Regions from separate parts of the Anaerostipes faecis genome, predicted to be linked through region 1. Evidence: a T-box and tRNA genes for the amino acid it is inferred to sense, from the RefSeq annotation. Region 1 holds a T-box; the other regions hold tRNA genes.

Region 1 (3,279 bases):
TGCTACGGGTAAAAAAATGGCTCCGCGCGTCCAAGACGATGCTTACCGTTTCTATTTTTCAGTTTCTGTGGTCTTTTACGGTCATCGGGGGCATCATAAAAAAGTATTCCTATTACCTCGTGCCTTACATCGTGGCAGAAAATCCGTCAATCAAATCCTGTGATGCAATCCGGCTGTCCAGAGAGATGATGAACGGACATAAGTGGCAGTGTTTTCTATTTGAAATGTCCTTTCTGGGCTGGATTTGGGAAGTGAGCCTGCATTTAATCGCCAGCGGTGTTTTTACCAACAGGGGGAATCCTTCACGGTCCCTGGCTTCCCATCTACGGAGCCGACGGAATCTTGATCCTGACTCTGTTAAACAAAATGAGACAAAAACCGGTCCTGGAATTTATCAGTATCGTAGCTGTCTGCGGCTGTGTGGAATATTTTACTTCCGTTTTTCTGGAAATGATGCATCACGGGCAGAGATGGTGGGATTACAGCGGCTACTTTCTGAATATCCATGGAAGGATCTGCGCGGAAGGTCTGCTTGTTTTCGGTATTGGAGGGCTGGCCATCGTATACGTCCTGGCGCCGTTTCTTGACAATATGATACAGAGACTTCAGCCGAGAGTCATGGTTTTTGTCTGTTCTATGCTGCTGGGACTTTTTCTGACGGACCAGGTTTACTCAGCGGGATCTCCCAATGTAGGAAAGGGGATCACTCAGAACGATTAGAGATAAGTTTGTTTCTGGCATCTAAATTTTTTGCTATGAAAAAGGATTGATTTCACAAATTAACAGTGTTATAATATGTGGGAAATAAAAAAGCGTTGAAGAGAAGAGTAGTCTGTGAAAGTCTTCCAGAGAGAGATGCATTTGGTGAGAGCATCTTAAGTACTAAAGCAGATGAAGACCACCTCCGAGCGGCTGCAAACCAGCCCGGCCGACACCGTTATCGTCAACGAAGTGGTCTGCTTTACGATATGAAGCAGGCAACCAAGGGTGGAACCGCGTGAATAACGTCCCATGGAATTTTCCATGGGGCTTTTTTTATTCCATAGGAAAGTTCTCCTATGGAATAAAAAAGCCCTCCGGGCACGATGTGCCAAGGAAGGCTGCTTTGCAGCCGCACATCGGCGCGCAAAGCGAAACAAGTCCCTCAAAGAGTGAGGGGTTGGGGCGTTGAAGCGGGCTTGCCCACTTTGTTCTTACAATACAAGAAAGGAAAAATACTATGAAGATTACATTAAAAGATGGATCTGTTAAAGAGTACGGCCAGAGCATATCTGTCATTGATATTGCAAAGGATATCAGCGAGGGACTTGCAAGAGTTGCTTGTGCAGGAGAGATTAACGGGGAAGTCGTGGATTTAAGGACTGTTGTGGAGAATGACTGCGAACTGAGCATCCTTACCTTTGACTCAGAAGGGGGAAGACATGCCTTCCGCCATACCGCATCCCATATCCTAGCCCAGGCTGTAAAACGCCTGTACCCGGAGACAAAGCTTGCCATCGGGCCGTCTATCGACAATGGATTTTACTATGACATGGAGAAGGATACTCCATTTACACAAGATGATCTGGAGAAGATTGAAGCAGAAATGAAAAAGATTGTAAAAGAAAATCTGGAGATCACTTGTTTTACAAAACCAAGAGAAGAAGCAATCGCATTTATGAAGGAACGCAAGGAACCGTACAAGGTCGAGCTCATCGAGGATCTTCCTGAGGATTCCGTTATCAGTTTCTATCAGCAGGGTGAATTCATTGACCTGTGTGCAGGACCTCATCTGATGACAACAAAGCCTTTGAAAGCGTTTAAGCTCACAAGCATCGCCGGAGCATACTGGCGCGGCAATGAAAAGAATCAGATGCTCACCCGTATCTATGGAACAGCATTTGCAAAAAAAGCGGATCTGAAAGATTACCTGACCATGATGGAAGAAGCGAAAAAACGTGACCACAGAAAGCTTGGAAAAGAACTCGGTCTCTTTATGATGAGAGATGAAGGGCCGGGATTCCCATTCTTTTTACCGAATGGTATGGTGCTTAAGAATACTTTGCTGGACTACTGGAGAGAAATCCATAACAAAGCAGGATATGTAGAGATCTCCAGCCCGATCATGCTGAGCAGGCACCTGTGGGAGACATCCGGACACTGGGATCACTACCAGGAAAATATGTATACAACGGTCATCGATGAAGAAGACTTTGCCATCAAACCTATGAACTGCCCAGGCGGCGTTTTAGTATACCAGTCAGAGCCACGCTCTTACCGTGACCTGCCGCTTCGCATGGGAGAACTGGGATTGGTACACCGCCACGAAAAATCCGGACAGCTTCACGGACTAATGCGTGTCCGCTGTTTTACACAGGATGATGCCCATATTTTTATGATGCCTGAGCAGATCAAAGATGAGATCAAAGGTGTCGCAGCGCTGATCGACCAGGTTTACAGCCTGTTTGGATTCAAATACCATGTGGAATTGTCCACCCGGCCGGAAGACAGCATGGGAAGTGATGAAGACTGGGAGATGGCTACAGATTCTTTGAGGAGCGCACTGGACGATCTTGGACTTGACTATGTAGTCAATGAAGGGGATGGAGCATTCTACGGACCGAAGATTGATTTCCATCTGGAAGATTCCATCGGAAGAACATGGCAGTGCGGAACCATTCAGTTAGACTTCCAGCTTCCTCTGCGGTTTGACCTCCATTACACTGGAGCAGACGGAGAGAAGCACCGCCCGATCATGATCCACAGGGTTGCTTTTGGTTCCATCGAACGGTTTATCGGTATCCTGATTGAACACTTCGCAGGAGCATTTCCAACCTGGCTGGCACCAGTGCAGGTGAAGGTCATTCCGATCTCTGACAAGCATTTAGACTATGGAAACAAGGTGCTGGATGCGTTAAAAGAAGCCGGCATCCGCGCTGAGATTGACACCAGGGCTGAAAAGATGGGTTATAAGATCCGGGAGGCACAGCTTCATAAGATCCCATATATGCTAGTTGTGGGAGGAAAAGAAGAAGAAAACCAGGCCGTTTCCGTGAGAAGCCGATTTAAGGGAGATGAGGGGCAGATGTCCTTAGATGAATTCCTTTCTGCGGTCAAAAAGGAAATTGAGACAAAAGAGATCCGCCAGGTAGAAAAAGAAGACGAAGAGAAATAAATGAAAATATCCCGAATACGGCGATGAACGTATTCGGGATATTTTTTAATTACTGGCTATTTTACTTCATTGCACATCAAAACATCAATTAAGAATTGAATGATTTTATGAAATCATGTGTAAAA
Region 2 (3,279 bases), on a different contig from region 1:
GACAGAATGCTTCTGCAGATTGAACAGCAGCTGCTTAACAATCTATAACAGAACATATTTGACTTGGCAAAAGCCTTACAATAAAAAACTCATATCATACGCCCAACAGCCATGTGATATGAGTTTTTTATTATCTCAATTATTCTTTTTAATGTGCCCCGTTTAATTTCATACAATAGTAAGATGCCATTACTGGCTTCCCATTCTTATAACCGACGATTTTGATTGGTAAAGAAGCAGTATGTTTTTTGGGGTCTTTGTGTTCCGGTATAAACTGTTCTGACCATCCGGGTTTTATGATTCCATCGCAGTTGGACAGTCCGGGCATCTTTCCTGTATAAGGTCTTCCCTTTTACCACTGTTGCCGTGTCATACACTTTGTTTACGAACATTTTCCAAAGGAGGAAGTGCTGATTTTTATTTAGTTCCTGAGCTTAATTCTCTCTGCATCATTATTTATACATTTATAGGCCGCATCTGAAGATATCCAAAATTTTTGAAAATTAAAATTATGTTTTAGTAATTTCTTATGAAAACTATTATCTTTTATTACATCACGCTTAAAGTCTTTATTTGATTTGCTTCCTGTCAACTCCTTAATTTGCCTTATATCACAGCTTCGTATTAATTCATCCTCTAAATTTTTCACTTGTGTAATACACAAAACTTCCTTTACAGTACTTTACAATCTTCTCCTTCGACCAAATAATGATAATATTTATTTTTTCTCTTTTCACTCATTTACTATCCTCTTTTGCATAAAAACTCTTATTTTAAATCAGCTATTTTATAAACATAGTCTACACTTGGCGCTGACGAAAACAAATCATTATCCACTGCATTCCTTAAAGAATCTGTGTTTCGCTTTAAATATTGAGCAGCACTAATACATTTAATTGGTTGAGACTCATCATTTGAATCTTTTCTCAAAAATACAAACGAATGCTTTGGTAAAGGCAAATCCAGTATATCAGTATTATGCGTTGTAAAAAACAACTGATCGTTACCTTTTGTAACAATCCTATACAGATCATATGTATTGATAATAAAATCCATAGAGAAAGAAGCTTCCAATTTACGATACATTGAAAAAACATTGAAAAGACCGTTTTCGATGTTTCTAAAAAGACATAAAAAAATAGCGCAAACACTGATATCTACAGTGTTTGCGCCAAAGCTGAAAACCGGATTTGAACCGGCGACCCCTTCATTACGAGTGAAGTGCTCTACCAACTGAGCTATTTCAGCATGTCAGGAGCCTTTTATGCTCCTTTTGTCAAATATTCTTCAATTGTTGTGATGGCAGTTTCTTCATCTGCTCCGTCAGCAACAACAGTGATATTGTCTAAATCATCCAACCCAAGACTCATCATACCCATGATACTTTTTCCATTGATCCTTTTGTTGCCTGCCTCGATTAAAATCTTGCTCTCAAACTGGCTGGCCATCTGGACAAGAAAAGCAACCGGACGTTCTTCCTTGTTCTCGGTCACATGAATATCGATACTCTTAGAAATCATAATGATCCTCCCATTCTCATATCTTCAGCGATCTTACTCAGCTTCTTAAGACGATGATTGACCCCTGATTTGCCGACGGGGGGATTCAGCATCTCTCCTAGCTCTTTCAGAGTAGCCTCCGGATGTTCCAATCGCAGATAGGCGATGTCTTGCAGTCCCTGGTTCAGTTCACTAAGCCCTCTATGCTCTTGTAAAAATCGAATATCCTCGGCTTGCTTCACGGCTGCTGACACTGTCTTGTTGATGTTGGCAGTCTCACAGTTTACACGGCGGTTCACCGTGTTCCTCATATCTTTCAAGATACGGACATTTTCGAGGTTCATCAAAGCTATATGTGCTTCCATGATGTTCAGTACATCAACGATCTTGGCACCTTCTTTGATATACACTACATAGTACTTCTTACGAATAACTATTTTAGCATCTAATTCAAAAAAATCAAGCACATCTTGCAATTGTTCCGCAAATTGTTCATGAAGAGTTACAATTTCAAAGTGATAATTCTTCTCCGGATCACTCATGGAACCGGCTGCCAGAAATGCTCCCCGGATATAGGCTCTTTTACAGCACGTGTTCTGCAGGACTAATCCAAAGTTTTTCGGCTCGAAATATTTCACTGCTTTCAATAATAAAACACAATCCTCATGTTTGTCAACAAAAACCGAATAATTTCGACTTCTTTTCAGATATTCGTTGCGTTTTACCTGAAGTTCTCCATGAATACCGAATGTATCTTTCAGCAGCGTAAAAAATCGTTTCGCCACAGATACATTCTCCGTATGGACCTTTACCAGATAGCTTCCCTGCTCTTCGCGGACTTCCCCGCAAAAGTTAAGAATACCGGCAAGCTCTGCGATTTTACAGTGTCTTGCTCCGCTCGTAAGTCTTGCAAGTTCTTCTTTCACTTCACTTGAAAATGACATTTCCTACCTCGTTATATCTCTATGCTCAACTTTCACCGGATATGGCAGCTGTTTTAATTTTTCTGCCAGTGCATTCGTGATGGTGACAGAACGGTGTTTCCCTCCGGTGCAGCCGATGCCTATGACAAGATTATATTTTCCTTCTTTGATGTAGTTGGGAATCAGAAATTTGAGCATATCTTCTAATTTCTCTAAAAATACTCTGGACTCCTCATGCTTCATGACAAACTCCTGGATAGGACCGTCATTGCCGGTCAGAGGACGCAGGGAAAGGTCATAATAAGGATTGGGAAGGAATCTTACGTCAAACACCAGGTCTACATCTGCCGGTATGCCGAATTTGAACCCAAAAGACACTGCTGCCACATTGAAATTAGCATATTCCTCTTCCCGGACAAATATCCTGTCAATTTCAGCCTTCAGCTCCCTTGTGAGAAGCTGGCTGGTATCTATGACATAATCCGCATATTTTTTTAATTCATTCACTGCTTCCCGCTCTTTTTCAATGCCGTCTTCAATCCGGCCGCTGCGTGCCAGGGGATGATTTCTTCTGGTCTCCTTGTAGCGTTTGATCAAAATACGGTTGCTGGCATTGAGAAACAGAATCTCAAATTTGACACCCATATCATGGACTTTTTTTAACTCATCCAAAAATTCATCAATGGATGCTCCGCTCCGGATATCAATGCCGAGAGCGACATTGGATATATTTGCAGTCTTGTCAAGGGTAAGCTCAGCAAATTTGCACAGCAGTCTGGTTGGAAGATTATCCACACAAAAATATCCAATATCTTCCAGCATTTTGAGAGCACTGCTCTTTCCCGCCCCCGACATCC
Region 3 (3,279 bases), on a different contig from region 1:
CTGAATTTTGTAGAAAAAGAACGTTTGGATCAGCTTACAAAGGAACATCACCAGGGTGTGGTCGCAATGGCCGCGGCCTATGAATATGCACAGATAGAAGATCTGTTTGCCAGGGCAGAGGAGAAGAACGAAGATCCGTTTTTTATTCTTCTGGACGGTATTGAAGATCCTCACAATCTGGGAGCTATTATAAGAACAGCAAATCTTGCCGGGGCTCATGGCGTCATCATTCCTAAAAGAAGGGCAGTGGGACTGACCCCGACGGTGGCAAAAACATCCGCAGGAGCGCTTAATTATACCCCGGTGGTGAAAGTGACCAACTTGTCAAAGACGATGGAAGAACTGAAGGAGCGGGGGTTATGGTTTGTCTGTGCCGATATGGATGGAGACATCATGTACCGCCAGAATTTAACCGGTCCTATAGGACTGGTCATCGGAAATGAGGGCAGCGGTGTCAGCCGCCTTGTGAAGGAGAAGTGTGATTATACCGCTTCTATTCCGATGAACGGCGATATTGATTCTCTGAACGCATCGGTTGCAGCCGGCGTGCTGGCTTATGAGATCGTGAGGCAGAGACTTTTAAAATAGGGGAACTATGAAAGACTTTGAACATTATTCTGACAGGGACCTGTTAAATGAGATAAAAAGCGGTGACGATCAGGCGATGGATTTTCTGCTGAACCGGTATGGGGGACTGGTGCGCAGGGAATCCAGGAAGTTCTTTCTGGCCGGGGCCGATGAGGAGGACTTGATCCAGGAAGGGATGATCGGTCTTTTTAAAGCTGTAAAAAATTATGACAACGAAAAGAACGCTTCATTTTCCACATTTGCATCACTTTGTGTAAAACGGCAGATTTATACGACGGTGACGGCTTCCAAGAGAAAGAAACACGGTCCATTGAACAACTATATCTCACTGTTTAATGAACAGGGGGAGGAAGACCAGTTTATGGAAGAAGACACGAATCCGGAACAGGTTCTGATACAAAAGGAAAACATCTCTAACTACTATAAGAAAATTGAGACAAAGCTCAGCGGCTTTGAGAAAGATGTGATGGAACTTTATCTGAGCGGAGAAAATTATGTGGAGATTGCCGTAAAACTGGACAAACCGAAAAAGTCCATCGACAATGCGATTCAGAGGATCCGCAGAAAATTAGGGGAAGAAAGTTAATCACCCGGAGGGGGAGTATACATGCAGAATGTTTATGTGTTGTCCGATATTCACGGCCAGAGCCGGGCTTTTTTTGAGATGCTGGAGAAGATCCGGTTCTCTTCAGAGGATAAATTATTTATTATCGGAGATGTGGTGGACCGTGGGCCGGACGGCATCCAGCTGCTGGAATATATAAGGGAACAGCCGAATATGGAACTTCTCATGGGAAACCATGAAGACATGTTCCTAAGAACTATGGATGACGAGGAATCATGGTATGAGACGTGGCTTTTTAACGGCGGAGGGGTTACTTTAGCTTCTCTTATGTCGTTTCCGAAAGAAGAACAGGAGCAGTGTATCGAGTTTGTTCGAAAGCTCCCTCTTTACCGGATGATCACAGTAGAAGGAAAGCGTTATCTTTTGGTTCATGCCGGCATTGATGCAGCACTGGGAGATTCAGAGGAGAAGCTCTCAGAGATGGACCGGGATACTCTTCTGTGGACACGCAGGGAGTTTTTTAATGCCGTCCTCTCCTGTCCGTATACCGTCATTTTTGGACATACGCCTACAGGCGCACTGCTTTATTATGCGGGGACTTTGACGGAAGAAGCCAGGAAGCAGGCTGCCGCATTTCATATCGCAAAATGGGATCAAAGGATCGCTATTGACTGCGGGGCCGCCTATGGTGAAAATCTTGGCTGTCTGAGATTGAATGATCAGGAAGAATTTTATATAAAAATATGAAAAATTATTGACAAGAATCGATCGGTATGATAAATTTAATAACGGTCTTGCTGATGTGGCACAGGTGGTAGCGCACCTCATTGGTAGTGAGGAGGTCACGGGTTCAACTCCCGTCATCAGCTTATCGTAAGAAACGGCTCAAACTATGATTTTATAGGTTTGGGCCGTTTCTTTTACTAAAAACGTTCGAAAACTATATAATAACAATACATGAGACAAAGTCGAGAGGAAAAGCATATAGATACAATTTACAAGGTGATTTTGAAATCTATTTCGGAAGTGAATCCTGAGCCGGATAAGATTGAAGCAATCGCAGAGGCAAAAGCAAATAAAAGTGCTGCAATTTTGCATGAAGATATTCATTGGGATTAGTCATGTTAAACGTCTGTAGAAGCAGATTCTTTGTCACATGAGAAGATGGTAAATCAAAAACAATATTGTTATAAATAGTAAATTTTTATGCGGGTTAAGAGGCACTGAAACACAGGCGATTATGAGACGGGTTACTCAGCTACCCGTCTCTTTTTCTGCAAATGTTACGGATGGGAAAGGGTCTACCCAGGAACAGGTACTCGGAAAAGAAATCGAATACACAAGAACTATATCTACCACTGAAAAGGGAACCCACATAAATATACATATTCTGCTGCTTAACGGCAGTAAGTCTATAATATTTTAGGAATACATAAATAGAAATATGGAGGTAACACAAACTGGAACTAAAGATTTTAAAACAGGATTTTTCGGACTTGACTGAGAAGTTCTGTGAAAAGATTGCGCTGAACGTTTGGAAACTTCCCTGCAATATGATATGATGAATCCAGAGAAAATTTATGGAAGAAAGGAACGACAGATGTTAGACGGAAAGAAATCATTATTCAGTGGCATGCAGGCCACCGGTACTATTACATTGGGCAATTACCTGGGAGCATTAAAAAACTGGGTGGACATTGATAAGGATCAGTATATGTGTTTTTACAGTGTTGTGGACATGCATTCCATCACAGTAAGACAGGAGCCTTCGGAACTTAGAAAAAGGGCCAGGAGCCTTTTGGCACTCTATATAGCGGCAGGACTTGATCCGGTGGAAAACTGTATTTATTACCAGTCACACGTTTCGGCACACGCTGAACTCATGTGGATCTTAAACTGCTTTACCTATATGGGGGAAATGAACCGGATGACCCAGTTTAAAGATAAGTCTCAGAAGCATCCGGAAAATATCAACACAGGACTTTTCACTTACCCGGTACTGATGGCGGCAGACATTTTGCTGTTTCAGTCCGATGTGGTACCTGTGGGGAAAGATCAGACGCAGCATCTGGAGATCACCAGAGATATTGCAGAAAGATTCAACAAGATTTACGGTGATGTCTTCA

Evidence for each region. The T-box of region 1 lies ahead of thrS (threonine--tRNA ligase). A T-box ahead of a tRNA ligase gene usually reads a tRNA of that ligase, here a tRNA-Thr.
Region 2: it has a tRNA-Thr gene. The T-box ahead of thrS (threonine--tRNA ligase) is inferred to sense a tRNA for this amino acid. The anticodon was not compared.
Region 3: it has a tRNA-Thr gene. The T-box ahead of thrS (threonine--tRNA ligase) is inferred to sense a tRNA for this amino acid. The anticodon was not compared.

What each region holds. Positions count from the first base shown of each region.
Region 1 covers NZ_CAJSYK010000026.1:9,553-12,831, reverse strand. Annotated here, with positions in the region: partial or broken gene QGT46_RS17375 (hypothetical protein) at 1-206, shown strand, start outside; gene QGT46_RS17080 (hypothetical protein) at 125-289, opposite strand; gene QGT46_RS14030 (putative ABC transporter permease) at 277-720, shown strand; T-box leader at 807-1,015, shown strand; gene thrS (threonine--tRNA ligase) at 1,220-3,154, shown strand; gene QGT46_RS14020 (C-GCAxxG-C-C family protein) at 3,243-3,279, opposite strand, start outside.
Region 2 covers NZ_CAJSYK010000004.1:6,311-9,589, reverse strand. Annotated here, with positions in the region: gene QGT46_RS04225 (ImmA/IrrE family metallo-endopeptidase) at 1-48, shown strand, start outside; gene QGT46_RS04220 (hypothetical protein) at 769-1,056, opposite strand; tRNA gene QGT46_RS04215 (tRNA-Thr) at 1,176-1,248, opposite strand; gene QGT46_RS04210 (HPr family phosphocarrier protein) at 1,263-1,520, opposite strand; gene whiA (DNA-binding protein WhiA) at 1,517-2,443, opposite strand; gene rapZ (RNase adapter RapZ) at 2,447-3,279, opposite strand, start outside.
Region 3 covers NZ_CAJSYK010000002.1:58,457-61,735, reverse strand. Annotated here, with positions in the region: gene rlmB (23S rRNA (guanosine(2251)-2'-O)-methyltransferase RlmB) at 1-588, shown strand, start outside; gene QGT46_RS01905 (sigma-70 family RNA polymerase sigma factor) at 596-1,174, shown strand; gene QGT46_RS01900 (metallophosphoesterase) at 1,196-1,900, shown strand; tRNA gene QGT46_RS01895 (tRNA-Thr) at 1,950-2,022, shown strand; gene trpS (tryptophan--tRNA ligase) at 2,754-3,279, shown strand, end outside.